DNA from 2 places in the Parageobacillus sp. KH3-4 genome. Region 2 is predicted to be linked to the other one. Evidence: predicted binding sites of a transcription regulator. Region 2 holds the regulator's gene; the other holds the start of a gene.
What was found. The regulator NrdR, encoded in region 2, represses ribonucleotide reductase genes. The targets are predictions, from matches to a motif close to AACACNATATATNGTGTT.
Positions count from the first base shown of each region.

Region 1: MWM02_RS05800 (vitamin B12-dependent ribonucleotide reductase) is a predicted target of NrdR. The motif match lies at 9,915-9,932, and genes of this name have one in related genera.

Region 1 covers NZ_AP025627.1:1,117,955-1,133,083, reverse strand. The annotation lists gene MWM02_RS05840 (SA1362 family protein) at 1-78, shown strand, start outside; gene MWM02_RS05835 (patatin-like phospholipase family protein) at 257-1,141, opposite strand; gene mntR (transcriptional regulator MntR) at 1,573-2,001, opposite strand; gene splB (spore photoproduct lyase) at 2,087-3,112, opposite strand; gene MWM02_RS05820 (DUF2332 domain-containing protein) at 3,618-4,649, opposite strand; gene MWM02_RS05815 (ASCH domain-containing protein) at 4,701-5,018, opposite strand; gene MWM02_RS05810 (hypothetical protein) at 5,126-5,605, shown strand; gene MWM02_RS05805 (glycoside hydrolase family 18 protein) at 5,686-7,095, opposite strand; gene MWM02_RS05800 (vitamin B12-dependent ribonucleotide reductase) at 7,226-9,799, opposite strand; gene MWM02_RS05795 (lipoate--protein ligase family protein) at 10,014-10,850, opposite strand; gene MWM02_RS05790 (rhodanese-like domain-containing protein) at 11,044-11,418, shown strand; gene MWM02_RS05785 (ROK family transcriptional regulator) at 11,591-12,784, opposite strand; gene MWM02_RS05780 (MOSC domain-containing protein) at 13,217-13,942, opposite strand; gene gcvPB (aminomethyl-transferring glycine dehydrogenase subunit GcvPB) at 14,045-15,129, opposite strand, start outside.
Region 2 covers NZ_AP025627.1:788,893-804,021, forward strand. The annotation lists gene MWM02_RS04020 (glyceraldehyde-3-phosphate dehydrogenase) at 1-489, shown strand, start outside; gene speD (adenosylmethionine decarboxylase) at 790-1,164, shown strand; gene MWM02_RS04030 (hypothetical protein) at 1,309-1,707, shown strand; gene nrdR (transcriptional regulator NrdR) at 1,776-2,237, shown strand; gene MWM02_RS04040 (replication initiation and membrane attachment family protein) at 2,311-3,705, shown strand; gene dnaI (primosomal protein DnaI) at 3,718-4,653, shown strand; gene ytxC (putative sporulation protein YtxC) at 4,758-5,630, shown strand; T-box leader at 5,680-5,922, shown strand; gene thrS (threonine--tRNA ligase) at 5,974-7,908, shown strand; gene MWM02_RS04060 (aspartate aminotransferase family protein) at 8,119-9,498, opposite strand; gene MWM02_RS04065 (dicarboxylate/amino acid:cation symporter) at 9,741-11,006, shown strand; gene MWM02_RS04070 (MurR/RpiR family transcriptional regulator) at 11,389-12,243, opposite strand; ribosomal protein L20 leader region at 12,573-12,705, shown strand; gene infC (translation initiation factor IF-3) at 12,790-13,335, shown strand; gene rpmI (50S ribosomal protein L35) at 13,357-13,557, shown strand; gene rplT (50S ribosomal protein L20) at 13,584-13,940, shown strand; gene MWM02_RS04090 (DUF1294 domain-containing protein) at 14,012-14,179, shown strand; gene MWM02_RS04095 (dUTP diphosphatase) at 14,229-14,720, shown strand; gene MWM02_RS04100 (M42 family metallopeptidase) at 14,790-15,129, shown strand, end outside.

The sequences.
Region 1 (15,129 bases), 330 kb from region 2:
AAAAAACGGACGGCAACGACTCATTTAACCGTCATCGAAGGAAAAAAGGGCAAAAAAAAGAATCGAGCGTCTTTCTAGCTTGATTCTTTTATTTTTGCTGTGCGATTTCCAACGCATTATAGCAAATTTAAGGTCTAAAAATTGTATAAAAAACGTCAATCATCAAATAGAGAAAAAATTTTTGCACAATAATTAGGGCGTGCCAATAGTGAGGCAAGCGATCCAGCAAGCAATCAAGTTTTCACACTCCGCCTTTTTAGTACGTCCATTTTTTTAAAAATTGTTCAGTTCTTTCTCTCCCATATTGAATCAAGCGGTCTCTAGTTTCTGGAGTGAGGGAAAATTCGGTGAAAAAAACATTTTCGACAGGAAGAAACACAATATCTTTTTCGTGGCGCCTAGAAATATAGCGGGCGTCGTGCGCCTCTTTCATAGCGCTAAAAAGCGCTTCAAACAATTGAATGGCATTGTTAATTTTTCGCTTTGGTCTTTCCGCGAGTTTCACGCTTAACTGTATGCCAAGCACGGGCCTTTTTTTCACCTGTTTTTCCTCATCAAATAAAAAAAGCGGAAAATTGCTGAGCACACCGCCATCTACGACGATGCATCCTCCTTCCCTTGTCTGCAATTTTACTGGTTCAAAAAAATACGGGATGCTAACGCTCATTCGCACTGCTTTTGCCACAGAAAACGTCGCCGGATTCATTCCGTATTGCGGCAAATCATCCGGCAAAATAAGTATTCTTCCATTCGTCACATCTGACGCAACGATAGATAAACTTTCCTTCGGCAAATCGCCAAACGTTTTGACGCCGCGCGCCGCCAGCACCTCCTTTATCCATTGTTCAAACGCCTCTCCTTTATAAAGCCCCATCCGCCAATAAATACGCAACCATTTCCATAGCGGAAAAGGAAAAAGGCATTTTCGCTCATCCAGAAAATGCTTGAGCTCCAATTCGTCAAGCAAATCGATCATTTCCTTGCTTGTATATCCCGCAGCAATCAACGCGGCAACGAGCGATCCCGCGCTCGTCCCGGCAAGCCGCCTCCAGCGGAGCCCTTTTGCTTCAATTGCTTCGTAAGCGCCAATGAGGGCAAAACCTTTGATCCCGCCGCCGGAAAATACGATGTCAATGTCCATGCCTCCTCCCCCTTACTTGCCGTTTGTATATATGTAAGAGGGAAACGCGCGATTTAGTACACCGTTAACAAATTCAGCAAAAAATATGGATGAAGCATGAAACTTTGTGTAAAAAAGCACAATGTGGATATATTTTTTCAGAAAGCTAAGTTGGCTGACTGGAAGTGGATTTTACACAACATTGAAGCTTGAACGATTGGTGAGAGGGTGTCCCACTTTGATTAACTCCGAAATTTTGTGTAAAAAGAAACGGCAAAAAGCAGTTTGATTCTCCGAAACATCAATTCGCTGGACCAAGAAATGAAAATTCACACAATAATTAGAACTTGATCTCCTACTTTTCCGTTCGTCACTCGTTCTCATCCCCATAGCGGAAAACTAGGAAAGGTCATGTTCGCATTTATTAAAAATAAAAAAGAGTAAGACTTACCTTACTCTTCTGCTTGTTCGTTCCGTTTTTGGATGTTGCGAAGCATCTCAATGCGCTTTGGATCCTCTTGGAAATATTGCACTAAATCGCCGATGCGGTCAATCGCATTCCAGCTTAAATGATGTTCAATTCCTTCGACGTCATGATAAATATTTTCCTCATCGACACCGATAATGCGCATAAATTGTTCCAGCAATTCATGACGGTATACAAGCCTTTTGCCGATTTTTTTCCCTTTCGCCGTCAACACTAAACCGCGATATTTTTCGTAGACTAAATATTCGTCCTTGTCCAATTTTTGCACCATTTTCGTCACAGAGGAGGGATGCACGGACAATGCCTCAGCAATATCGGATACTCGGGCATATCCTTTCTCTTCGATTAAAATATAAATTTGTTCGATATAATCTTCCATGCTTGGTGTTGGCAATTTTTGTCCCCCTCCCGTAAAGCCGTTGTAAAGAAAAAAATAACAATCAGTATCATTATATCATGAGAATTTGAAATGGCAACAATTACGTAAAATATTGCACTTCCGCTTCCGGAAAAAATTCGGCGATATAGCGGCGCATTGTCATTTCGAGCTGCTTTGCATCGTCATCCGGATACACATATTTGCCGATTCCGTATCGTCCCCATTTATACTTGCGTTTGCTTTCGTCAAGATCAAGCTTTGTTTTTGGATAACGTTTTTGTATCACTTTTTTTGCCGGCTTTGTGAATCGGTGCTGAATTAATTCAAATGTCAAATTCGACAGATCCATTCCTTCTAGCCGCTCGTACAGCTGTTCAAACAGTTCGAAATACCCTTCTTCCCAGCCTTCATGCATATAAATCGGCGCGACAACAAACCCAAGTGGATATCCTGCGTTTGCCACTTTTCTCGCCGCTTCCAATCGCGCATCAAACGAAGATGTTCCCGGTTCAAAATTTTTAATGACATAGCGGGAATTGACGCTGAAACGAAAACGCGTTTTTCCGTTATGTTTCGCATCAAGCAAATGATCGACATGCTCATATTTCGTGACAAAACGCAAACGTCCATATTCGGTCGCACCAATAAACTCGATCGCTTTCTTAAGAGAATGGGTCAAATGGTCAATTCCGACAATATCGGACGTACACGCCGCCTCAAAGCGGGTAATTTGTGGAGCACGCTCGTCAATATATTTTTCCGCCTGCGCAAAAATATCGTCTAAATTGACATAGACGCGAATATAAGGCTTGCTTCCCAAAGTTGTTTGCAAATAGCAATAATGGCAATGCCCCATGCAGCCGGTTGCCAGCGGAATCGCATACTCCGCTGATGGCTTCGATGTGTCAAATTTCAACGTCCGCCTTACCCCGACGACAAGCGTCGATTTCGCGTTGCGGTACCGCTGCAGCTCATTGTCTCCCGGAATGCCGCGCACTTGATTGTGCGATGTTGTTTCGCGAATGTCAATATTCATTTTTTCAAATTTCTCTTTCAACTCTTTTCCTAACGGATATGAAAGCGCCTCTGGCTCAAAATAGACAAGCTGCGGAATAAACGGTTTCACTATCCATCCACCCCATTTCCGTTTATATTCACAGTTAGTATGAACGGAAATGGAAAAAACATTGCTTTCACTATTGTCTCCACAAAAATTGGAGCGAGCAATTATTTCTCGCCCACCCGAAAAGTTGATCGATAATGTGCAAAAATTTCGCTCGTCTTTCATTTTTACCCAATTAAAGAAGAGACCTTTCCCCCGTTGTCGAATAAATGGAACCTAGAAAAGGCTCCCCCCTCCATAAAGTATCCCTAGATCTTCCATCGGTGGCGATCGGCGCGCAACACCACCCCAAAAATTTGCCAATCAGCAGTGAAAGATAAATGAAGGACATTTCGAAAATATATAAATAAACTGTACAGTTGTCGTTTCCGATGAGGGCGTTGAACATGCCAGAGACGTTTTGCGCGATTCGGTTTATCAAATCCGGCGCAATTAACCGCAAAACTTTTTCATCAATTGTTAAACGATTTGTCTGACAACGATTGATCTGTTCTGTCTTTTCGCTAAATTAACTGCAATCAAGCTCCCAGCGAAACCAACGGGCGTGTCCATCTGTTTCCCCTATGATTTTGTTGTATTCCTTGCCATCAACAAAGTAGTCAAGACGCAATTTCACATCCCACATATTGTTATATAAATGAAAAACGTCTCTCGTTTGACCGATCTCCTTAATCCGCTCTAGCAACATATGTTTCGCATCGTCTGGAATTTGATTGGCTACATGTGTATGAAAAACGCATAAAGCGGTATCTTCCGGAATCGTTGCCGCGATATTCGGCAAGAGCGCTATTCCATCTCCTTCTAATAGGCGGACAGGCGTTTGCTGCAGGCAGCAGGCGGCTTTTTGAAACAGTTCGCGCCGATCTTTATGTTCGGGCCAAATGAGCGCTTGCATCCATAGACAATCTTCTTCGCTTTGCAAATCATTTACATGCAAATCAATCCCTATACGCTCTGCAACCGGAGGGCTTTTCGGCAGCAAAAATGGCAAACGCTCTCCGCGAATTTCGGAGGTAATCAAAACATTGGAATGCGGATTTCCGTATGTCTCGTGCAGGCCGTAATCGTATCGGTACTTGTCCCACGCCAGCAGCAAACCGGCGCTTGTGCCAATTTCAATGAGCGATAAAGGCTTTTTGGCCATGTCATAAATAAAACAAAAACTAGGATATAAATACGCACAACGCCGAACCTCATTCGTCTGCACGAGTTTACTTGTCAACATCGCTGTAATGTCTTCTTGATAGCGGATGCAGAAATCACGGAAATAAGGGAAAGCATGCTGCGGGTTTCGCGGCCGGTCGGCTATACTTCCGTAAAATTCGCGCAGCTCATGCATATATCCTTTGAGCAATAAATAATGAACCGCTCCAAATAGCAAGTTCGGAATCGGTTGGTTGCTTCGAGCGGCTGAAGCAAGGCGCAATAGCTCCTCATCTTCGGCGATGTTTAACGCCAGCTGTTCATATAGTTCACTAGAGTCTCGGCATTCACGAATGGCAAAGCGGCGAAACCGCTCAGAAATAACTTCTAACGACATCTTTGTCTTCTCTCCTCGTTTTTTATTCCTCCAGCAATTGTATATGGATGGCTAACGCCTCCATTGCCGTTCCTTATCTTTCGTATAAATGTTATAGGTTGCCTCCGGCGCTTCCTCTATCGTCCATCCTTCACAGTCAAAAAAAGAAAACGGAATATCGCGATACATATCGGCAAACGTTTCATACGGCTGCAATGCCATCACTTTTATTTTCACCGTTTCCTTTTCATCAGGCACTTTCACAAATTCGATGATATCCCCGACTTGAATGCCGCGACGTTTCTCATCATATAACCGCACTTCCACCGTTTTCTTTCCGGATTGGATGGAACGGAAAGGTCTCTCATACAATCCCATTTGATGAATCATTCATTTCTCCTCCGCCTCTTTTAAAAAACTTCTTTTCTCCCATTATCCATCATGACATTCCATTCCGGCAATGGTACAATGGAGTCAATAGAAAGGAGGGACACAAAATGGCGCAAGAATTAATCGAATTGTTTCGTTCCGTTTTAAAAGAAGAGCTGCAGCCGGTTCATGAGCAACTCGCTCGTCTCGAAGAGGGACAACAGCGGCTCGAAGAAAATCAACTTCGCTTGGAAGAACGACAGCAGCGGTTGGAAGAGCGACAGCAACGATTGGAAGAACGACAACAACGATTGGAAGAGCGACAGCAACGATTGGAAGAACGACAACAACGATTAGAAGAGCAACAGCAGCGGTTAGAAGAGCGGCAACAACGCTGGGAAGAAAAACTAGACAATTTCATCATTGAAACAAGAAGCCATTTCAAAAAAATCGAAGAAGAATTGGCCGATCACCGCCGGATGTTTGAACTGCTTTCCAATGACTGGAGAAGCGCAAAAATCGATATTGAGTATTTAAGCGCAAAAACCGGAAAACATGATATGGAAATTCATCAAATAAAGAAACGGCTCGAATTGCAGCAGCTATAAACACATGTCCGCAAGCGAAAAAAGCGCGTGCCGCCGGAGTGGACACGATTACACGCACCTTCGTTGGAAAAAACCGCTTATTATCGTTTGCGAATGTGAAAGTTGTCCTCTAACAGCGCCCAATTTTCCGGATAAGAATAACCGAGCACCCAATAGCTAATTCCTCTTAATTGGTACTCTTTCACCAAGTCAAACTTTGCCTGGGCGCTGCGAGCATCCTCAAACCACACTTCATGCGTCCTCCCTTGGCTGTCGGCATAGCGGTAAAACGGGGATTGGGCGGTTGGATCATATTGAATCGCTGCTCCATAGCGGATCGCACGTTCTACTGCTTCCTGCGGGCTGAATGTTTCCGCCTCTTGACCTTGTACATGCGGAAGCACCCAGTCGCGCGCATAAATTTGAAACCCCATAAAAATTTTGTTTCTTGGAATGACACTGACTGCGTAATCAAGCACTCTTCTAATTTGATGAATCGGGGAAATCGCCTGCGGCGGCCCGAACCGGTATCCCCATTCATACGTCATCAGCACGACAAAATCGACAATTCTCCCATGGGCGGGATAGTCATGCGCCTCATATAACAGTCCTTTTTGCTCCCCGCTTGTTTTTGGGGCGAGAGAAGTCGAAACAAAGTATCCTTCACGATGAAGCCTCTCCACAGCACGCTGCAAAAATTGATTATACCGCTCGCGATCCGTCGGATAGACGTTTTCAAAATCAATATTCAACCCGCGATATCCTTTTTCCCGCATCGTACGAACAATGTTGTCAAGCAGCCGATTTTGTAGTTGTACATTGGAAAGGATCGTCTGCGCCAATCTTGATCCCGGATCTTGATATGTAAAATTAGTGATCGCCATCACCGGCACAACCCTTTCTGCGGTTGCCGCTTGAATGATGGCTGCGTCATCGAACGGTTGAAGTCCGCCATCTTCTCTGATCGCATACGCAAACAAAGAGACATACGTTAAATGGCGTCCTACTTCCCGTACTTGCTGTGCTCCTTGTTCCCCTGAATCAATCGTAAATGCATTCACTTCAATGACCGGCTTAGAATGCGGAATCGTTAATACCATGCCGGTGAAAATTACATTCGGATCGGCAATCCGATTGGCTCGCAGAATGTCTTGCACGGTCGTCCCATAACGCTCGGCGATTTGCGACAGCGTTTCTCCGCGCTGCACCGTGTGTGTTCTCGGCGGAATAAGAAGAACCGTTCCCGGGTAAATGACAGAAGGATTGCTGATTCGGTTGGCCTGAACAATCGCATCTAGGGAAACGCCGTATCGCCTGGCGATCGTCCATAACGTTTCTCCTGAACGAACGGTATGATAGCGGTATGGAACGGGAATGACGAGCGCCTGCCCGATCGTGAGGCGATTAGCATCTTTCAGTCCATTGGCCGTGACAATCTGCTCGAGCGGCGCTCCGTAGCGCTGAGCAATCGCCCATAGGTTTTCTCCTCTCTGTACAATATGGATCAGCATTGTTATCCTCCCCCTAGTCAATATGATGCCTCATACTACTATATTTTTGTCACTCCGCTCTTATGAATGAAAAAAGCTGGCTCAGTCCAGCCGACTAAGCCAGCTTTCCGTTTCATCCTTTTTGTCCTGCTTACAGTCCGCATTTCAGCTGCGCACCGCAGCTTGTGCATGTGTTGCAGCCGCCGATTTCTTCGACCGTGCCTTCGCGGCAAACCGGGCAAATGTTGCCAACTTCGGAGCCGATCGTTACGTCCGTTGCCCGCAAGTCTTGAATCGTATCGACGAGAACAACGGCGCGTTTCGTTTCTTTGTTCTCTTCCTCTTCCGAAAGAAGTTCAAGCTGCTCTTCGAATGTGTTCTCTTCCGCTTTCAACGTCAATACTTGCGCGTCGCGGCTTCCGTCCACATACACAGTGCCGCCTTTTGCGCCACCACGCCATAAGCGTTCATATACTTTTTGCACTTGCTCGACGGTATATCCTTTCGGAGCGTTGACCGTTTTGGAAAGGCTAGAGTCAACCCAGCGCTGAATGATGCATTGCACATCGGCATGCGCTTCCGGTGATAGATCCATCGCAGTCACAAACCAGTGCGGCAAGTTGTTCGGGTCTGCTTCCGGATGTTTGTCCAAATATTCCTGAACAATATCGGCTTTTACCTCAATAAATTTGCCGAGGCGGCCGCTCCGGTAATATGAGAATGAGAAATACGGCTCAAGACCAGTTGACACACCGACCATCGTTCCAGTCGATCCCGTCGGAGCGACAGTAAGTAAATGCGAATTGCGAATGCCATATTTTAAAATATCTTGGCGTATATCTTCTGGCATCCGTTTCATATAGCCAGTGTTAATAAACGCTTCCCGCAGCTTTTTCGTTTCTTCCTCGGTTTTTCCGACAAGGAATGGGAAGCTGCCTTTTTCTTTTGCCAATTCAATGGAAGCGCGGTATGCGGTCGTCGCAATCGTTTTGAACAATTCATCGACAAGTTTGTTTCCTTCCTCGGAACCGTACTCTTTTTCGCAATAAATAAGCAAATCCGCCAATCCCATAACGCCAAGACCGATGCGACGCTCTCCGAGCGCTTGTTTTTTGTTTTCTTCCAAGAAATATGGCGTTGCATCAATGACGTTATCTTGCATTCTTACACCAATTTCGACGGTGCGTTTTAATTTTTCATAGTCGACGACTTTCTTTTCTTTATCGACCATATTTGCCAAGTTAATGGCTGCCAGGTTGCAGACGGAATATGGCGCGAGAGGTTGTTCACCACACGGGTTGGTCGCAACCACCTTTTGTCCGTACGCTCGGGCGTTCGTCATTTCGTTGGCGTTATCGATGAAGAAAATACCCGGTTCCGCGGAATACGTCGCGCAAATGTTAATTAGTTTCCAAAGTTCGCGAGCACGAATTTTGCGGTAAACGCGCACGCGGTAGCCCATTTTTTCCCATTCACGCACATCGCCGACTTCATGCCATTTTTCATTGTAAATCCGCATTTCTTCTTCCGAATACGTTTCGACATCCGGGAAGCGCAATTCGTACTCTTCATCTTTTTCGACGGCTTCCATAAATTCTTTCGTCAGGCAGACGGAAATATTCGCTCCTGTTAAAAAGTCCGGGTTATGTACCGTGTATGTGCCGCCTGTCCGCAATTTTTCCTCGGCTTCTTTAATAATTTCTTCACTGAAGCCGCCGTGACCCGGAACGTTTTTGAAGTTGACGATAGCTTGGTACATCGCGCGTTCCCGTTCAGTAAGCGGCGTGAATTTCAATTTATCTTGCGCCGCTTTTTTAATTCCTTCATCTTCCATATTTTCAATTAAGTAGCGCAAAATGCGCGGGTTTTGCATTTTTGAGACGATGAATTCGATAATGTCCGGATGCCAGTCTGCCAGCATGATCATTTGCGCGCCACGGCGGGAGCCGCCTTGCTCGACCAGATGGGTTAATTTCGCGATGTCATCAAGCCAGGAGACCGATCCGGACGATTTTCCATTCACCCCGCGCGCTAACGTGTTGCGCGGACGCAATGTCGAACCGTTCGTACCGACTCCGCCGCCGCGGCTCATAATTTCCATGACTTGTTTGCGATGTTCGGAAATGCCTTCGCGCGAATCTTTGATATACGGCATGACATAGCAGTTAAAATAGGTCACATCTTTCCCGGATCCCGCTCCATACAATACGCGTCCCGCCGGAACAAAGTTCAAGCTAACAAGCTCTTGATAAAACTTTTCAAACCATTCTTTTCGTTTTTCCTCTGTTTTTTCAACAGCTGCCAAGCCTGTCGCATTGCGTTTGGCAATTTGTTCGTAAAAAATTTCGAGCGGTTTGTCGATAATATCAAGCGAGCGGACGACGATTCCCGTCTCTGCTTCTTCTCCTTCAAGCACGTGCCGATATTCTTCCTCAACGAGCACTTTCGCTTTTTTCGCTTCCCAATCGATATCGACGATAAAGCCAAGCCCACGCGCTGGAAACTTTGGATCTTCTTTAATCGTCAATACGACAAAATCACCGACTCCCAGCGTCAATTTTTCCGTATCTTTAAATGAGTAGCGATCTAACATCACTAAACGAGACACGCCTTTATGTGTAATTTTCATGTCCGCCGTAATCGGATGCACTTGCGGAAAAAGGCGGATATCCTCGTTCAGCTTTTCGATATTAATTTTCATTTTTTCCGAAGACGCGACCGTCATTCTCGAATCTCTCCTCTTCTTTTTATTCATCGTTTTTCTGTCTGCATGTCCTGTCTTTTTTACCTTACCATATTAGTCATAAAAAAACAATATATAGTATGTTTTTTGTTACAATCATACTATATATTGTGTTTAGATCAAAATATTTTAATTTTGTCAAATAAAAAACATAAAAAACGAAAATCCCGTCTTTTTTGTCATGGCTCCAATCCCATCAACGCCGGAAATTCCACTCGTCACTTTCATATTTCGTCCGCGCCAATTCGTTGACATACTCGATTTCTTCTTGCGATAACGTATACGGTTCTAAAACAATGCCAAGTCCTTTTTCAAATCCTTTATAAAACGCCTCTTTCGCTTCTTCGATCGTAATCTTACGGTCAGTCAATTCGTTAATCGCGACTGCTTTGTTTTTAAAATTGCGCTGCAGTCGTTCTTTCACCCGTTCGTTTGGATATTTAAACAGGCTGAAAAGCAAATCTTCATCTAAGTCCAGCAAAATCGAGCCGTGCTGCAAAATAACTCCTTTTTGCCGCGTTTGCGCGCTTCCCGCGATTTTGCGTCCTTCGACGACGAGCTCGTACCATGACGGCGCATCAAAACAGACAGCCGATCTTGGGCTTCTTAAATCCGCTTTTTCCTCTTCTGTTTTTGGCACAGCAAAATAAGCGTTTAGTCCTAGAAAGCGAAATCCTTCTAAAATTCCTTGCGAAATCACCCGGTACGCCTCGGTCACCGTTTTCGGCATGTTAGGATGCTCTTCGGAAACGATGACACTATACGTCAGCTCTTTATCATGAAGAACACCGCGCCCTCCTGTCGGGCGTCTCACAAATCCAAGGCCGTGCCGTTTTACCGCTTCTAAATCAATTTCTTTTTCTACTTTTTGAAAATACCCGATCGATAGTGTCGGCGGATTCCAGCCGTAAAAGCGAATCGTTGGCGGAATTTTTCCTTCGCTATGCCAGTCTAAAAGCGCCTCATCCATCGCCATATTAAACGAAGGAGAACCATATCCAGAATCGATAAAACGCCAAACTTCTTTCGCCATCCTTCAACCCTTCTTTATTTAAAGTTTGCGTCTACTAGTTTAACAAACAATCCGAATGATGGAAAGAAAAACGCTATGTCGCGAAAAAAGTTCTTTTTTTCTTTACATGACGTCGCTATGAAAATGCTTTGCTTCCAAATAGCAACCTTTATATAATAGATGTTAGCGAATGTACAAAAAGGAGGACTGGTTTGTGAAAGTACTATTGATCATTCTCGGCGCGATTATCATCTATTCGGTCGTCACCTACTTGATGCAGCGAAAAATGGTGAAAGCGTTGACGGAAGAAGAATTCCGCGCCGGTTACCGCAAAGCGCAATTAATTGACGTCCGCGAACCGGATGAGTTTGCGGCTGGACATATTTTAGGGGCGCGCAATATTCCTTTGACCCAACTGCGCATGCGCATGAAAGAGTTGCGAAAAGATCAGCCAATTTACTTATACTGCCAAAACGGGCTGCGCAGCGGCCGCGCCGCGCAAATGCTGTACCGCAAAGGCTATCGCGATTTGTACCATTTAAAAGGCGGTTTTAAAACGTGGACGGGGAAAATCAAGAAAAAAGCTTAATGGCAGTTAAAAAGGATAGATGAGAGCTGTGGACTGCTTTCATCTATCCTTTTTTCTTATTGCCGTCCATAAAAGAAAACAGTCGGCACCGCTTTGCTTTCTGCCAAAGTGAAGAATTTATTATGCAAAAATAAGGTGCCCTAAAAAACTTTTAGGGCACCCGGTTAGACTGCTATGAAATGACTTCTAACTCCGAAGGCATCACTACTTTTTCTAATACGGAAGCCACAGCGCCAATTGCACAGCTTTTTTCCAATAACTGCGATGGAATAATGAACGGGCCGTTCCCATTTTTCACTAATATCCTTTTTTTGACTTCGTCCCGTGCCGGCTCCAGCACCCATTTGCCCACCTTGCCAATCGTACTGCCGACAATAACGGCTTCCGGGTTATACGCATAAATGATATGTAAAATGCCAATCCCCAGGTAGCGGCCGACCTCCGCCAATATTTGCGCCATTTTCTTGTCGCCGCGTTCGGCCAATGCACGCACTTTTTCCACAGAAAAGTCTTCTAGCATGGAATAATAATTTTCTTGTTCGAGCCGGCGCTGGATATACTTTTCTGACGCGTACATCTCCCAGCATCCGTTATTGCCGCAGCTGCAGCGAATGCCGTGAATGTCAATGACATGATGACCGATTTCGCCGGCAATGCCATCAATACCGCGGTATAACTGGTTGTGAATGATGATCCCGGCGCCGATCCCGATTCCCGCGCTGATATACACAAAATTCGCAAACTCTTTGCCGGCGCCAAACCATTTCTCGCCAAGCGCCGCCAGTTTGGCTTCGTTTTCAATAATAATCGGATAATTTGGCCATTGTTTTTGAAGAATGGAAGCGAGAGCAACATGGTCCCAATGAAGGTTTGGCGCAAATATGACAATCCCTTCCTCTGTATTTACAATCCCCGGCACGCCAATACCGATGCCCATTATTCCATACGGAGTAGTCGGCGCCTGGCGAATGGCTTCGTGAATCATCGCGATCATTTTTTGAATGATTGCTTCCTGCTTTTCATTGGCACGGAAATGGCACATCTTTTCCCAAATGATTTCGCCATTTAAATCAGTTAACACAGCATAAATGTAGTTGACCCCTAACTCTATGCCGATTAATGAGCCAGCCGCTTCGTTAAAACGGAGCATGAGCGGCCGGCGTCCGCCGGTGGAAACGCCAATTCCGCTTTCGCTGACAAAATGTTCGGAAATTAATTCATCGACTAACGCTGATACCGTCGCCTTGTTTAATCCGGTGATTTTGGCGATCTCCGCCCGCGAAATATTATTTTTTTCGCGAATCAGCTTTAATACGATCTGTTTATTGATTTTTTTGACGAGTCCTATATTTCCTGTTCGCACCATATACGTTCATTCCTTCTGCAACCTTTTTTCGTATGCCGCGCGAATAGGCGGATGAGCCTCTGGCCAATATCCATCGACAGCGGCTATATGAAAACAGTTTATCTCGTGAGCCATGACATACGCAAACGCACGCAGCAATTCTTCGGCGTTTACTTTTTCCTGTCATCCGCCGATCGCCCACGGCCAAAACGGATTCCGCACTCTACTCAGTCGGTGTTGCCCAGTCTTTTATTTCCTCTATGATGTGCAAAAATAAAAACGAATCACTGTTTCTGTTTAATCACATTAGTTTATATACTAAACTAACATAATTTTTATGTCAATAAAAAGCAGATGAATTCATCTCTTTTACATTTTTGCAGAGAAAGGAACTTGTCCGTTTCAGATATGAACATTGCTTCTCGAAACAAGTCCGTATTTATCCTGCAGCCATTAGTCTAAAAGATACACTTCATCGCCGACATGAATTTCTCCCGTCTTGATGACAGAAGCATAAACGCCAAAATAATTATTTCGGTGTTGGACAACCGTTTTTAATAGCGAATGATCCTTTTCCCCTGTTTCCGGTTCAACAGTGATAATCATGCACCGTTCGCAATGCCTTTTTATCTGAATTTCTACCTCTTTGCCAATTTTCAGTCGCCGCCCAAACCACGTTTCCTCGATAAAAGGCACTTTATGAACTAATGACAGCAATAAATTCGGGCGAAACCGTCGATAATCGACCCGTTTCCCCCATATTTCCGCCAGCTTTTGTACAGAAGCGTCCGTTACGAATTGAATATGTTCTTCTTCAATTGCTCCAAGAGGAACATGATCGGGAGCATAACGAATGAAGGAGACTTTCCGTTTTGATTTCCTTTCGATTTCCTTTGTCAGTTCTTTATCGCCCCATTGATAGCAAGTTCCGTCTGGAGCAATGATTTCCACGGCTGGATATTCCTCTAAACTTTCTTCACCGCTAAATTTCGAGCGGTACTGAGTCATTTCTGGAAATTGCGTAATCGTTAAAAACTTCCCTGGCCTCGTTTCATCCAAAAATGCATGGCTTCGATCACCATACAGCCCGTAATCCATCACTCTCGTTTTTTGTACACTTTCTCCTTGAAACGATTTGACAGGATAACGCATGATTTCCTGTATGTAGCCGATGAGCATCTTCTCACTTCCTTTACTATTATTTTACTACTTTTTCTTATTCTTAATGTATAAAAACAAACGATCCATTCCCAGCGGAATGAATCGCTTGCAACATTCATTTTATTGCTTTTGGTAGCGCAAAACCGGTTTGCGTGCCGCTTTTGTTTCATCGAGCCGCTTCACGACGGTCGTATGCGGCGCTTCTTGGACAATTTCCGGATTTTCTTCCGCTTCTTTGGCGATTTGAATCATCGCGTCAATAAACGCATCGAGCGTTTCTTTCGATTCCGTTTCCGTCGGCTCGATCATCATACATTCATCGACAATAAGCGGAAAATATACCGTCGGCGGATGGAAGCCGAAATCAAGCAAACGTTTGGCGATATCGAGCGTGCGGACACCGAGTTTCTTTTGCCGTTTGCCGGACAAGACAAATTCGTGCTTGCAATGGCGATCATATGGCAAATCGTAATATTCGGCGAGACGGCGCATCATGTAATTGGCATTTAGCACGGCATATTCCGCCACCGCTTTTAAACCGTCCGGCCCCATCGAACGAATATACGTGTAAGCGCGGACGTTGATGGCGAAGTTGCCGTAAAACGGCTTCACACGGCCGATGGACTGCGGGCGGTCATCATCGAGATAATAGCCGTTTTCGCCTTTTTCCACGACCGGCTTTGGCAAAAACGGGATAAGGTCTGCTTTAACCCCGACTGGGCCGGAGCCTGGGCCACCGCCGCCGTGCGGACCGGTAAACGTTTTATGCAAATTGAGGTGTACGACATCAAAGCCCATGTCCCCCGGCCTTGCTTTGCTTAACACCGCGTTTAAATTGGCCCCGTCATAGTACAGTTTTCCGCCAGCGTCATGCACAATCTTTGCCATTTCTAAAATATTTTCCTCAAATAAGCCGAGCGTATTCGGGTTTGTCAGCATCAGCGCCGCTGTGTCCGGACCGACGACGCGTTTTAAATCTTCCAAATCGACAAGCCCATCCTCCGTCGACTTGACCGTGACGGTTTCAAAACCGGCTACCGTTGCCGAAGCCGGATTCGTTCCATGGGCCGAATCAGGAACAATCACTTTCGTCCGCTGGAAATCCCCGTTTGCCTCGTGGTACGCGCGAATCATCATCAGCCCCGTCCATTCGCCGTGCGCTCCTGCGGCCGGCTGTAGCGTAACCGCGTCCATCCCGGTGATTT
Region 2 (15,129 bases):
TATACGAACGACCAAAAAAATATCGATAATCCGCATAAAGATTTGCGCCGCGCGCGTTCTTGCGCGCAATCGATCATTCCGACGACGACTGGAGCGGCAAAAGCGCTGGGGCTTGTTCTGCCGCATTTGAAAGGAAAATTGCACGGAATGGCGCTCCGTGTTCCGACTCCGAACGTGTCATTAGTCGATTTAGTCGTTGATGTAAAAAAGGATGTGACGGTAGAAGAAGTAAACGAAGCGTTTATTCGCGCAGCAAACGGTCCGTTGAAAGGAATTCTTGATTTTACGATGGAACCGCTTGTTTCGATCGATTTTAACACAAATCCGCACTCGGCGGTTATCGACGGCTTATCGACGATGGTGATGGAAGGGCGGAAAATCAAAGTGTTGGCATGGTACGATAATGAATGGGGCTATTCTTGTCGAGTCGTAGACTTGGCAAATATGGTGGCAAACAAGATGACGGAAAAGATCAGTGTGAACGCTTAAGCAAAAAAAGTGCTGGCAGGGGCGGCCAGCACTTTTTTTTGCGAAAAAGGCGATCGCCATTTTTGGAGATTGTACGTGGAAAACAATATGCGTTAAAAAAATTTAAAAAGCATGTTGCAAAAAAAACGCAAACAAAGTATACTATGTCTCGTGAACTTCTTAAAGGCAACGGTAATGTGACTACTTAAAGGGTTAGGACCTCTTAGGACTAACTTTCCCCCGTGGTAGTTATACATGCCATTATTGCAAAAGAGTTTCATGTTTATTGTTTAAGAAAATTTGTTAAAAGGGGGATTTTAAATGGACACAATGGGTCGTCACGTTATCTCGGAGTTGTGGGGATGCGATTTTGATAAGCTGAACGATATCGAATTTATTGAGAAGACGTTTGTTGATGCTGCATTGAAATCTGGAGCGGAAATTCGCGAAGTAGCATTCCACAAGTTTGCGCCGCAAGGAGTTAGCGGAGTTGTCATTATCTCGGAATCGCACTTGACGATTCATACGTTTCCAGAACACGGCTATGCAAGCATCGATGTTTACACATGCGGACATTTAGATCCGACAATCGCGGCGGATTATATCGCCGATAAACTTGGAGCACAAACACGCGAAACGATTGAACTTCCTCGTGGCATGCGTCCGATTGAAGTGAAAAAAGCGCAAGCATTATAATCATAACGAATGAAAGCAAAAGAGGTGCTAAATGGCGCACCTCTTTTTTTACTTGTTCCATATTTGTTTAGTATACATCTATGGAAAAAATGATGATATGATAATTGATATAAATAAAAACATAGTGGACAAGGGGAAGTAATAATGAGCGTTTGGAAAAAGTGGAAATATGCGCTGACCAATCATTGTGAAACGAGAGAAAATCATGAGGACGAAGCGCTGCGGAGTCATTACTATAAAGCGACAAACGCTATGGTGATCAAGGCGGTAAAAGAATTGTTCACTTCTTCGCCAGACTATGAATTATTATCTATTTCAGAAGAAAGAGGAGAGTTCAGCGCGACGACCCGCCGGGGGAGAAAAGTGTTTATTGTCGCTACCGTTATCTCTGTTCGTCCATTGGAAACCGCGGTAGATTTTTCTGTGACGACAGAAACAACGTTTTTGCCATTTGACTTTGGGAAGAGCCGAAATATCATCATCGATTTGTATCGCAAATTAGATCAACACCTTCCGTATATTGGATCTGGAATAAACGCATAATGAAACAACTTGCCCGCTATCATTTGTTTCGTTATCATAAAGGTAAGAATAAAAACGGAGTTGGTTATATGAGATGCCCATCATGCCAGCATCACGGTACAAGGGTCCTTGATTCGCGCCCGGTGGATGAAGGACGTTCCATTCGCCGCAGACGGGAATGCGAACAATGCCACTATCGCTTTACAACGTTTGAAAAAGTTGAAGAAATGCCGCTGATTGTTGTGAAAAAACAAGGAACGCGCGAAGAATTTAGCCGCGATAAAATTTTACGCGGTTTAATTAAAGCGTGCGAGAAACGTCCGGTTGCTCTAGAAGAACTTGAAAAAATTACGCAAGATATTGAAAGGGAACTGCGCAATCAAGGAGCGGCGGAAGTGAAAAGCGAAACGATCGGCGAAATGGTGATGGAGCGTTTGTCGAAAGTGGATGAGGTTGCCTATGTCCGTTTTGCTTCTGTATATCGCCAATTTAAAGATTTAAACGTCTTCATTGAAGAATTAAAAGAGTTAATTAAAAAAGAACAGCGCTAAAAAGGGCTTTTGGCAAAATGGATAACAAGCCCTTTTTTTCATCGGCAAAACTTAGTGCGGAAGGTCGAGAATTATGGAACATCATTGGAAAGAGTTAATCCCTGTTGACCGCTATACGGTACGGAGCAATGGAGTGCTTCATGACTTTGACCGAAAAGTGCTCACACTGCTTTATCAACCGTTAATAGGGTATCGGGCCTTAAGCCTTTATATGACGTTATGGAGCGAATTGGAACTGCTTTCTGAAAAGGAAACGACCCATCATAGTCTGATGGTGCTGATGCAATGCAATTTAAAAGAAATTTACGAAGAACGTTTGAAACTGGAAGGCATCGGGCTATTAAAGACGTATGTAAATAGAGAAGAACCGAAACTATTTATTTATGAATTGCAGCCGCCGCTCACACCGGAACAATTTTTTACGGACGGAATGCTTAACGTTTTCCTCTATAACCGTATCGGCAAGCATAAGTTTCAGGAACTGAAACAATTTTTTTCCACCCCGTCTATTGACCGAGCAAAATTTGTTCCCGTTACTCGCGCGTTTCACGACGTATTTGCGTCTGTGCATGTCGAGCAAATGGTTGCGAAGATGAATGAAGAAACACAAGAAGATTTACGGCTTGTTGATGGGTATGAGTATATCGGCAGAAAAGAGAATACGTATGACCTTAGCGATGATGTATTTGACTTTGAACTGTTTTTTGCCGGTTTATCGAAATATATGGTACCAAAGCGGGCGATTACGCCAAAAGTAAAAGAAGCGATAAAAAAATTAGCGTTTTTATACGGCATCGGACCGCTTGATATGCAAAAAATTGTCATGAGCGTGATTGATCCGTCTGACCATATTGATATCGATGCATTGCGAAAAGCCGTCCATGAGTGGTATGAGTTTGAACGCGGCGACTCTCCTCCTAGCTTAAGTTCGCGCGTGCAGCCGCTTCCATATCGTACGATGACGAATGTCGAGCCGAAAACGAAAGAGGAACTACTGATGAAACAGCTGGAAACGATCTCCCCGCGCCAATTGTTAATCGAAATATCCGGGGGGGCCGAACCGTCGATGAGCGATTTGCGTCTAATTGAAGATATTATGTTCCAGCAACAATTGCTTCCTGGTGTGGTGAACGTGTTAATTTATTATGTCATGTTGCGCACCGATATGAAGTTGACCAAGTCGTATGTCGAAAAGATCGCCAGCCATTGGTCGCGGAAAAATGTGAAAACAGTCAAGGAAGCGATGGAGCTGGCAAAACAAGAAGCAAAAACATATCAAAGCTGGGCAAAGGAAAAGGAAAAGGGCAAAAGAACAGGCAGAAAAGCGGTGCGAAAAGAATTATTGCCAGAATGGCTCAATATGGATTATAGTCAAAACGATGATCAAGATAAGGATGAAAACGTGAATATTGAGGCAAAACGGCGGGAGCTAGAAGAACGATTAAAAAAATATCGCGACGAACAATAGGATGTGAAAATGATGGAACGAATCGATCAACTGTTAAATCGACTGCTTGGCAAGAAAGGCTTTCAGCAGCACTATGAGCAAATGAAGCGGCGAATTCTTTCACACCCAGAAATACAAGCGTTTTTGCGCGAACATGAACAGGAAATCACAAAGGAAATGGTGGACCGCAGTTTAATGAAGCTGCATGAGTTTATGGAGCAAAGCAAAAACTGCGGCCAGTGCCCAAGTTTGGACCAATGCAAAAATTTTTTAAAAGGATACCACCCTCGCCTTGTGATCAAAGGAACAGCCATTGATGTGGAGTATGAACGCTGCCCGGCAAAAGTAAAATATGATGAGCGAAAGCGGCAGGAGTCATTGATTCAAAGTTTGTTTGTTCCCCGCGAGATTTTGCAAGCGTCGCTTTCGGATATTGATCTTGCTGATGAGGGGCGAATGAAGGCGATTGAACTTGCCGATCGCTTTGTGTCGGAGTATGAGCCGGGAAAGAAAATGAAAGGACTTTATTTATACGGGTCGTTTGGCGTTGGAAAAACGTATATTCTTGGCGCGATCGCCAACGCCCTTGCGAAAAAAAACGTGCCGTCTCTTATTGTGTATGTGCCGGAGTTTTTCCGTGAGCTAAAAAGTTCGCTGCAAGACCAAACGATTAACGAAAAACTCGATTATGTCAAAAAAGTGCCGATTTTGATGCTTGATGATATCGGCGCAGAATCCATGTCGAGCTGGGTGCGCGACGATTTATTAGGTCCTATTTTGCAATACCGGATGTTCGAAAACTTGCCGACATTTTTTACATCGAACTTTGATTTGCAGCAACTAGCGCACCATTTGACATATTCGCAGCGCGGGGAAGAAGAACAAGTGAAAGCGGCGCGCATTATGGAGCGGATCCGCTATTTGGCGCAGCCGGTCGAAGTGAAAGGAAAAAACCGCCGGCTTGAATAGGATGTTTCCAAAAGCGGAAATATCCTTTTATTTTTTATTCTAAACAATCGTTTGCCCCCATATATATAGAAACAAGCATTCACTCGTAAGGGGGGAAACGACGTTTGATTGAAATTTATTTTGAACAGGCACATGACGCTGAGAAGTTGTTTTGTTTACTGAATAAAAGGCAGAAAAAAACGACTCATCCGCGCTTTCGAACAACATACAATGGAGATTCCCTCGTCACGATTTACATATATGGCGACACCGATGAAGCGATCTCATGCGATTTGATACCGGCAATGACAACATTGATTCTTCATTTTATCGAAGACCGGCTATTGTTATCGATTATTTCTAATACGTTTTATTTTCAAGATAAAGAAGAGCAGCAGCAAATTTTACAGCTTGCCCATTCGTTTCTGGATGGAGAGAGGTATGATTACCGAACGGGAAAACAACCTTCCGTTTCACGCAAAACATTGATTGCAAACGCGCTAAGTCAGTTTTTAAGAGACGGTCTCTCTTTTTCCTTTTCGTCCTTTGTCACCTTTCGCCTTAAATCGTATATGGAGCAGCTTCAACACTACGTCGAACTGGCGATTGACGAATATAAACTAGAGCAGGAATATCAAAATTTTGTACAAATGTTGCGCGATTTCGTAGCAGCAAAGCGGCCGAAATTGCCTGTCATCCATTTAGTCCATAAGTCGCCATCTTTTCTTTTTTTTGATGAAAAGTTACGGGAAATTACAGCGAGTGAATTAAAACAATTCATTGACCGCAATTTGATCGTCAGCCAACCTATGTATATTGATTCTTCTTTATTAGCGCCGCTCGTGTCTATCGCTCCCAGCATGATTTATTTATATACCGATCATGAGGAGGACGGCATGGTTCAAACGATTCAAAACGTATTTCAAGAACGAATCCGGCTCTATAGACAAAGCGCTTTTGCAAAATATCGAGCCATTGATGCAAAGCAGGAGAGATGATCTTGATTTTTTCATGCACTCATTCTATAATAGCGTACATAGAGAATACATAAAAGTGATGATGAGGACAAGGGTGTATTTTTACGGTTTCCAGAGAGGGAAGGCATCGGCTGCAACCTTCCTAACACGAGAAATACACTTACCACCTCGGAGCTGCGGCAGTGAACGACGCATGTCCAGTAATTGCCGACGGTACGGCCGTTATTCGATTCGAGCCATCGCTGGGGAGAAGTGTGCCTTTTTACCGGCGATGGGAAGAAGGGTGGAACCGCGAAGCAAACTCGTCCCTTTGTTGAGGGAGGAGTTTTTTTATTTTTCAACATAAAAAAAGGAGGAAAAGAGTATGGCGGAAATGATTCGCATTACATTTCCTGACGGAGCGGTAAAGGAGTTTCCAAAAGGGACAACGACGGAACAAATCGCTGCATCGATTAGCCCGGGTTTAAAGAAAAAAGCGATTGCTGGAAAACTGAACGATCGTTTGATCGATTTGCGCACCCCAATTCAGGAAGATGGGGCGATTTCGATCATTACGCAAGATATGCCGGAAGCGCTTGACATTTTGCGCCATAGCACGGCCCATTTAATGGCACAGGCGATTAAGCGCCTTTATAAAAACGTCAAACTCGGCGTCGGTCCGGTCATTGAAAACGGCTTCTATTACGATATCGATATGGAAGAATCGCTAACTCCGGAAGACTTGCCGAAAATTGAACAAGAAATGCGGAAAATTGTGAAAGAAAACTTGGAAATCGTCCGGAAAGAAGTAAGCCGCGAGGAAGCGATCCGTCTTTATGAGGAAATCGGCGACAATTTAAAACTCGAATTAATTAACGATATCCCGGAAGGAGAAACGATCTCCATTTACGAACAAGGCGAATTTTTTGATCTTTGCCGCGGTGTCCATGTTCCGTCGACAGGGAAAATTAAAGAATTTAAGCTGCTGAACATCTCAGGAGCATACTGGCGCGGCGACAGCAAAAATAAAATGCTGCAGCGCATTTATGGAACGGCGTTCTTTAAAAAAGAAGATTTGGATGAATACCTGCGTTTATTGCAGGAAGCGAAAGAGCGCGACCATCGCAAATTAGGAAAAGAGCTTGAATTGTTTATGACTTCGCAAAAAATCGGACAAGGCCTGCCGCTCTGGCTGCCGAAAGGGGCGACGATTCGCCGCATTATCGAGCGCTATATTGTCGATAAGGAAATTGAGCTCGGCTATCAGCACGTCTATACGCCGGTGCTCGGCAGCGTCGAGTTGTATAAAACTTCTGGACACTGGGATCATTACAAAGATAACATGTTCCCGCCGATGGAAATGGATAATGAGCAGCTTGTGCTACGCCCAATGAACTGTCCGCATCATATGATGATTTATAAAAATAAAATTCATAGCTACCGCGAGCTGCCGATCCGCATCGCAGAGCTCGGCACGATGCATCGCTACGAAATGTCCGGAGCGCTTTCCGGCTTGCAGCGCGTCCGGGGCATGACGCTGAATGATGCCCATATCTTTGTTCGTCCGGACCAGATTAAAGACGAATTTAAGCGCGTTGTGAACTTAATTTTGGAAGTATACAAAGATTTTGGCTTAAATGACTATTCGTTCCGCCTTTCTTACCGCGATCCGCACGATAAAGAAAAATATTACGATGATGATGAAATGTGGGAAAAAGCACAAAGCATGCTGCGTGAAGCGATGGATGAATTGGGGTTAGAATATTACGAAGCGGAAGGAGAAGCGGCGTTTTACGGTCCGAAATTGGACGTACAAGTGCGCACAGCGCTTGGAAAAGACGAAACATTGTCAACGGTGCAACTTGACTTTTTAATGCCGGAACGCTTCGATTTAACATACATCGGCGAAGACGGCAAACCGCATCGCCCGGTTGTCATCCATCGCGGCGTCGTTTCGACGATGGAACGGTTCGTCGCCTTCTTAATTGAAGAATATAAAGGAGCATTTCCGACTTGGCTCGCGCCTGTGCAAGTGAAAGTCATTCCGGTATCGCCGGAGGCGCATCTCGACTATGCATACGAAGTAAAAGAAGCGCTGCAAGCGAAAGGATTCCGCGTTGAAGTCGATGAACGCGACGAAAAAATTAGTTATAAAATTCGCGAAGCACAAATCCAAAAAATTCCTTACATGCTTGTCGTCGGTGACAGGGAAATGGCAGAAGGCGCCGTCAACGTCCGCAAATACGGCGAACAAAAAAGCGAAACAGTGGCGCTTGATGGCTTTATTGCTTCCTTACAGGAAGAAGTGCGGCGAAAATAGTCAAAAACACACCCGTGAAGTTTTGCTTCACGGGTTTTTCAATGCATTCAGCGCTCCTTTCCCATATCCCCCTAGATTTTTTTATGTTATGTATAGTTCTTTACGCTGGACATGTAATACTGCATAAGGATCTTCTTATAATTAGGAGTTGTTTGCTAAAATCAACTATTTTGAGTTCTCTGCTTGACAATTGATAAAGTCAATTAATTGTTATAATTTAGTTGCGTTTTTTAAAGCAATTTCGTGTGCTTCTATTGTCCGCTCGATATCTTTTTCATCGTGAACGATAGACATCGAATAGCGATTTAACGGTTTTATATAAACACCAGCCTTTAATAGCTCATAATCTATTTTTTTGCGTAATGTCATATCTGCGTGAAACATATCTCTGTAATTTCTTATTGGCTTATCTGTTAAAATTATGTTGAAAATACTTCCCATTCCAATTGTTTGCATCTTAAAACCATAAGAATGATAAAGTGTTTCTAATTGTTGTCGCAATATGTTCGTATTATTAAATAGTAAATCCATTACTCCGTCTTGTTTTAATGCTTTAATTGTGGCTAAACCTGCAGCCAAGACGGTTGGATGACCATTGTAAGTACCACTGTGAAACAAAGGATCTTTCTTTACATCACTATCTTCTCCAAAAGCCAGAAGATCGCGCCCCCGATTTGGTGCACTAATCATCATGATATCCCTTTTCCCACCGACGGCTCCTATTGGAAATCCTCCACCAAGCACTTTTCCTAATGCGGTTAAATCTGGTTTAACCCCATATACTTCTTGTGCCCCACCTAGAGATACTCGGAAACCTGTCTTTACTTCATCGAAAATAAGCACAATATCAAGTTCTTCAGTCAACTTGCGGAGTTTTTTCATAAATGCCGGTTCAGCTGGAATGAATCCTCCTTGAACTGGTTCAAGAATAACTGCTGCTATATCGCTTTTGTGTGTACGCAAAATACTTTCTGTTGCTTCTATATCATTAAATGGCAATATGATCGTATTTTGAACATAATAATCTGGAATTCCGGGTGATTCAGGGACCGCCTGAGGTTGGTGCGGTTCTCCGGCTTTATTTAAGTTTGGGTTAACACTAAGTAATACTTGATCATAGCCGCCATGGTAATGGCCTTCAAATTTTGCTAACTTCTTTTTACCTGTGTATGCCATAGCAATTCGAATAGCCAAAAGCGTTGCTTCTAATCCTGAATTTGTATAGCGAACCATTTCAATTCCAGGATATAAATCAATTAAAGTTTGTGCCATTATGGTTTCTAGTTCATGCGGTGTACCAAATATAGTTGTGCCGGCTTCTTTAATTTGGCTCTCAACTGCATGAAGTACATCAGGGTGGCCATGACCTAGAATAAGTGCCCCGTAAGATAATAAATAATCAATGTATTCATTTCCGTCTAGATCATAAAGTTTACTTCCTTTCCCTTTTGCCATCACGATAGGATGTGGCGTGAAATATTTAATATTAGCGGTTACTCCTCCTGGGATAATTTCACATGCTTTTTGATAATACTCTGCTGATTTTGGTGTCAAATTAGATAACAAAAATTCACTCTCCGGAATAGCCATTTTATTGCCCTCCATGATAAAAAAATTATTTCTTTATAAGTAATTATATGAAATATTAATTTCTTTATCAAGAATTTTCAGTATTTTTTAGGGTTAGTAGATAAAATGACCTGTAGTACAGTCATTTATGGTTAGAATTATTGTTTATATTTTAGAATATATTGAATAATGAAAAAAATATTGCACAAAATATTCTGATATGTTAGATTTATTTCAAAATAGAGAATTTTGGAGGGATTCATTTGAAAACTAGGTTTGCCTTCTTTATTCTGATTGCGGCTATCTTGGGGGCAGTTTTTGGCTATTTTTTCCCAGAGGCAGGAGTTGCTATTAAACCGTTAGGTGATGGATTTATTCGTTTGATTAAAATGGTTGTTCTACCGGTTATTGTATCTACTCTTTTAGTTGGTATTACTGGGGTTGGAGATATAAAGAGAATGGGACGGGTTGGCCTAAAAACAATCATTTGGTTTGAATTAATTACTACTATTATTTTATTTATTGGTTTAGCTGTAGGTAACATATTAAAACCTGGTGTCGGGACAAACTTAAAAGATTTACCCAAAGCGGATATTTCCTCTATTTCAGAGAATACTTCCGTTGTTATGGATGGCAAAACATTAATTTTAAATATTATTCCGACTAATATTGTCGATGCACTTGCCAGAAGCGATCTCCTCGCAGTTATTTTCTTTTGTGTCATGTTTGGCATCGCTTTAGTAAGCATTGGAGACGAAGCAAAGCCAGTCATTCGAATTTTGGAAACGATTTCTAAAGCGTCCTTTAGGCTTGTAAATATGGTTATGTCGGTCGCTCCTATAGGTGTGTTTGCTCTTATGTCAGCAACTATTGGCACTTACGGTATTAGTTTGTTGTTACCATTAATGAAATTAATTGGTTCAGCTTATTTCGGGTTGGCAGTCGTTTTATTTGTTTTATTCCCGTTGGCAGCGCTTTTATTAAAAATAAAAATTACTGATGTTTATAAAATGGTTTGGGATTTGATGTTAATCGGAGCATCAACAGGCAGTACTGAGACGGTGGTTCCTCAATTAATGGAACGCGTAGAGAAATTCGGTGTTCCAAAGTACATTTCTTCATTCGTTATTCCTTCTGGCATGCCCCTAAATTCAGATGGTACAACACTGTATTTAAGTATTGCTGCTTTATTTATTGCGCAAGCTTTTGGAATTGAAATGAGCTGGTCTCAGCAACTAATTATGATATTATTTTTTGTTGTTACGAGTAAAGGAGTTGCAGCAGTACCTTCTTCATCTATGGTAATTCTCCTTGCAACAGGAACGGCTGTTGGCCTACCAGCTGAAGGTGTCGCCCTTATTTTAGGAGTCGATAGGATTATTGATATGGCAAGAACAGCGATTAATGTTATTGGTCATGTATTCTCTTCTGTAGCAGTGGCAAAATGGGAAGGTGTGTTTTTACCAAATGCAAAAGAGAATGTTAATTCGGTCATGAATGGAGAGGAACAATGGAGTAAAGCCAAATAATTAGTGAAGTATTTTTTATGGTGTTGCAAATAAAGGAAAAACTCAAAGGTATGCATAAGGATAATAACATAACACATGTAGAACGAACTATAGCGGCATGCTTAAGTCATCTTTTAACAGGGCGACTGTATCAGCACAAGGAATTCACTGCCAAGTTTGCGGTTGTAAGGGGAGCCTTCTAATCCTAGACATTCAACTTACTTAATAAATATACGCATGGGATATGGCATTATCGTTCATCAATCCTTATTGCATCAAGGATTGATGAACGATTTGTTTACCTAGTGGGTGTCGAGCTTGGGGATACGAAAGTGCAGAAAAACTCTTTGATGCGCTAAAATCTGCCGCTTTCCATCATGCAGAGGTTCAGAATAACGATTTATTATAATTCTTCTTTATAAAAAATCCCAAAGTGATCCCAGATATCCTCCAATGTTTCCAGTTTCATTTGGATATCGTTAATTTTTTCTTTCCCTATAAAAGTAATAAGTGCATTAATCAAACTAAGTGGGGCCACAAAAGAATCGATAAAAGTGGGCATTTGACTAGAGGCGGTTAGCACTATATCAGCATTAGGAACTAAAGGAGAAAGCAGATTATCCGTGATCGCAATCGTTGTTGCCCCTTTCTTTTTTCCATATGATAACATTTTTATAGTACTATTAGTATATCTGGAAAAACTTATTCCAATGACTACATCTTTTTCATTTAAATCATATGTTTTTTCCACTTCTGTCTCCATCGATTTAAGAATGTGTACATTATTTAAAATGATTTGCAAATAATAATGGAGAAATATGCCTAGCGATGTCGCGCTTCGATTCGCAACAATATAAATTCTATTGGCCTTTAGTATAGAGTCTACCGCTTGTTTAAAAGCGTCCAAATCTAATTGCTCCATCGTAGATTTTATGTTATGTATATCATCTTGAAAAATGTCATATACACCTTTTTCTTGTTCATAAACATGATGAGACATTTGAAGCCGTTCTACAGTAGTTAGCTGTTTTTGAACAGAATGTTGCATATATTGCTGAAGTTCAGGATAACCAGAATAACCGAGAAAATTCGCAAATCTGACAATCGTGGCTTCACTAACGCCTGTTTTTTCGGCTAACTTTCCTATGGTAAAAAACGGAACTAAGTTCGGGTTTTCTAAAATATACTTTGCCACTTTTGCTTGAGATTTACTCATTTTTGGTATTTTACTAGCAATAAGTTGATATATATTGGACATGACATGTGTCCCTCTCTTGTCCATAGTCCTTGTGAAATTTCAGAACATTTTTTACGCTATTAATTATAGCATATTTGTAAAGGAGTGTTTAGGCTGGAATTGTATGAGTAAAATTAAAGGAGAGAACACACGAATAATACGCGGATAAAAGACAGTTTTACATGGGAATATTTTCCTTAATTTCTTTCTTAGTCTTTTTTGAAATTCATATTGCTAAATAAATGTGTATTCGCTATAATAAAAAACGTTATTTGTCGATCAAGAAAAGCGCCTTGACATGCCACCTTCCAAGGTGATATATTGTATAAAGTAAATAGAATACTTGTTTGTGGCAAAAGCAGAAGCACCCCGCTTCTCACCTGGTTGACGCCGCGTGGCTGTTGACAGGTCGTTACGGTTCGTACATCGTATTTCGAACGTAAGCAGTGTGGGTGTCGTATGCATCCACACTTTTTTATTAGAAAAGCGAATGCGCCTGCTTATAGCGTTTCTTTCTGAACCGTTCGATTTGTTATGCGTTAGGGTGCGCTATGAAACAAACAAGTAATTCGGAAAAAACCTTGGAGGTGGCTGGTTATTAGCAAAGATTTTATTATTAACGAAAACATTCGTGCACGCGAAGTCCGCTTAATTGACCCAAATGGCGAACAATTGGGGATTAAATCTCGCCAAGAGGCGCTTGAAATTGCCGCAAGATTAAATCTTGACTTAGTCCTTGTGGCGCCGAACGCCAAACCGCCGGTATGCCGCATTATGGACTACGGCAAATTCCGCTTCGAGCAGCAAAAGAAAGAAAAAGAAGCGCGCAAAAAGCAAAAAGTAATCAACGTCAAGGAAGTGCGCTTAAGCCCGACGATCGAGGAGCACGACTTCAATACGAAGCTCCGCAATGCACGCAAATTCCTTGAAAAAGGCGATAAAGTAAAAGCGACAATCCGCTTTAAAGGACGGGCGATTACGCATAAGGAAATTGGTCAACGCGTCCTTGAACGTTTTTCCGAAGCATGTTCCGACATCGGCGTCGTCGAAACGGCACCGAAAATGGACGGACGGAGCATGTTTTTAGTACTGGCACCGAAAAACGACAAATAATCGAATGAGGAGGAACGTCCTATGCCAAAAATGAAAACTCATCGCGGCGCTGCAAAGCGTTTTAAAAAGACTGGTACAGGTAAATTAAAACGCGGTCATGCTTATACAAGCCACTTATTTGCAAGCAAAACGCAAAAACAAAAACGCAAACTTCGCAAAGCAACGCTCGTATCTCCTGGCGATTTCAAACGCATTCGCCAATTGCTTGACAACCTGAAATAAATGGAGACATATAGGAGGGAATAGATATGCCACGTGTTAAAGGTGGAACAGTGACGCGCAGACGTCGCAAAAAAATCCTGAAGTTGGCAAAAGGTTACTTTGGATCGAAGCATGCTTTATATAGAGTCGCGAACCAACAAGTAATGAAATCATTAATGTATGCATATCGCGATCGCCGTCAACGGAAGCGCGATTTCCGCAAACTTTGGATTACGCGCATCAACGCGGCAGCGCGCATGCACGGTCTTTCCTACAGCCGTTTTATGCACGGTTTGAAATTAGCGGGAGTAGAAGTAAACCGCAAAATGTTGGCGGACTTGGCGGTAAATGACCAAGCTGCGTTTGCCCAACTTGCAGAACTTGCAAAAAGCAAGCTTCAATAACGAATGAAAGCAATGACCATTCTCGCTTATGGGGATGGTCATTTTTTGTAGAAAGAAATCAACATGGTACAATGGTATCATGGCGGTCGGCATCGGAATGGCGCATTGCCGAAAGCGCGGCATGGTTCGTTTCGTTTATCGGCGTCGTGATTGGTGCAGCGGTTGGTGCGCGTGCATTCCGCCGTAAAACGAAACATCATTTGTATTTGTTTTCTTGTAGCTTGCCGCTGCCGTCGTGACGGAGCAAATCGCATATTTCATTTTTTATTTGTTATAGGGGGAGAAACGATGGATTTATCAATACTTTATTCGCTGCAGCGTCAGTTAGATGAGCGGATTGAAAAACAACATGGATTGCAAGGGGAAGATTTATTCGACAAAAAAGTGCTCGCTTTGCTCGTCGAAATTGGTGAACTTGCGAATGAAACGCGCTGTTTTAAGTTTTGGAGCGTGAAGCCGTCGTCTCCGCAAGAAAAAGTGCTTGAAGAATACGTCGATGGCTTGCATTTTATTTTATCGCTCGGACTAGAATGCGGTTTTATGCGCTCATCTTCACCTCAGCAAACAAATGGTAATGGCGCACAGCTTGTTGAACGGTTTTTGCGCGTATTTTGGGCAGTTGACGAGTTTCGAAAAACAAAGTCGCAACAAAGCTATGACCATCTGTTGACGGAGTATTTGCAATTAGGAGAACAATTGGGTTTCTCTTTCACGCAAATCGAACGAGCTTACATCCGGAAAAACAAAGTCAATCATGAACGGCAAAATCAGAATTATTAACCAATTTGGTACATTGCTGATTATTTTGGGTATAATGAAATTGTGGATGAAACAGAAAGGGGTCTAATTATGGCAAAGCTAGATGAAACATTAACAATGCTAAAAGAATTGACGGACGCCAAAGGCGTTCCGGGCAACGAACGGGAAGCGCGCGAAGTGATGAAAAAGTACATAACTCCTTACGCCGATGAAGTGACAACGGACGGCCTCGGCAGTTTAGTCGCGAAAAAGAAAGGAAATAGTGATGGCCCAAAGATTATGGTTGCCGGTCATTTAGATGAAGTTGGCTTTATGGTGACGCAAATTGATGAGAAAGGATTTATCCGCTTTCAAACATTAGGAGGCTGGTGGAGCCAAGTTATGCTGGCGCAGCGCGTCACCATTTTAACGCGCAAAGGAGAAATCACCG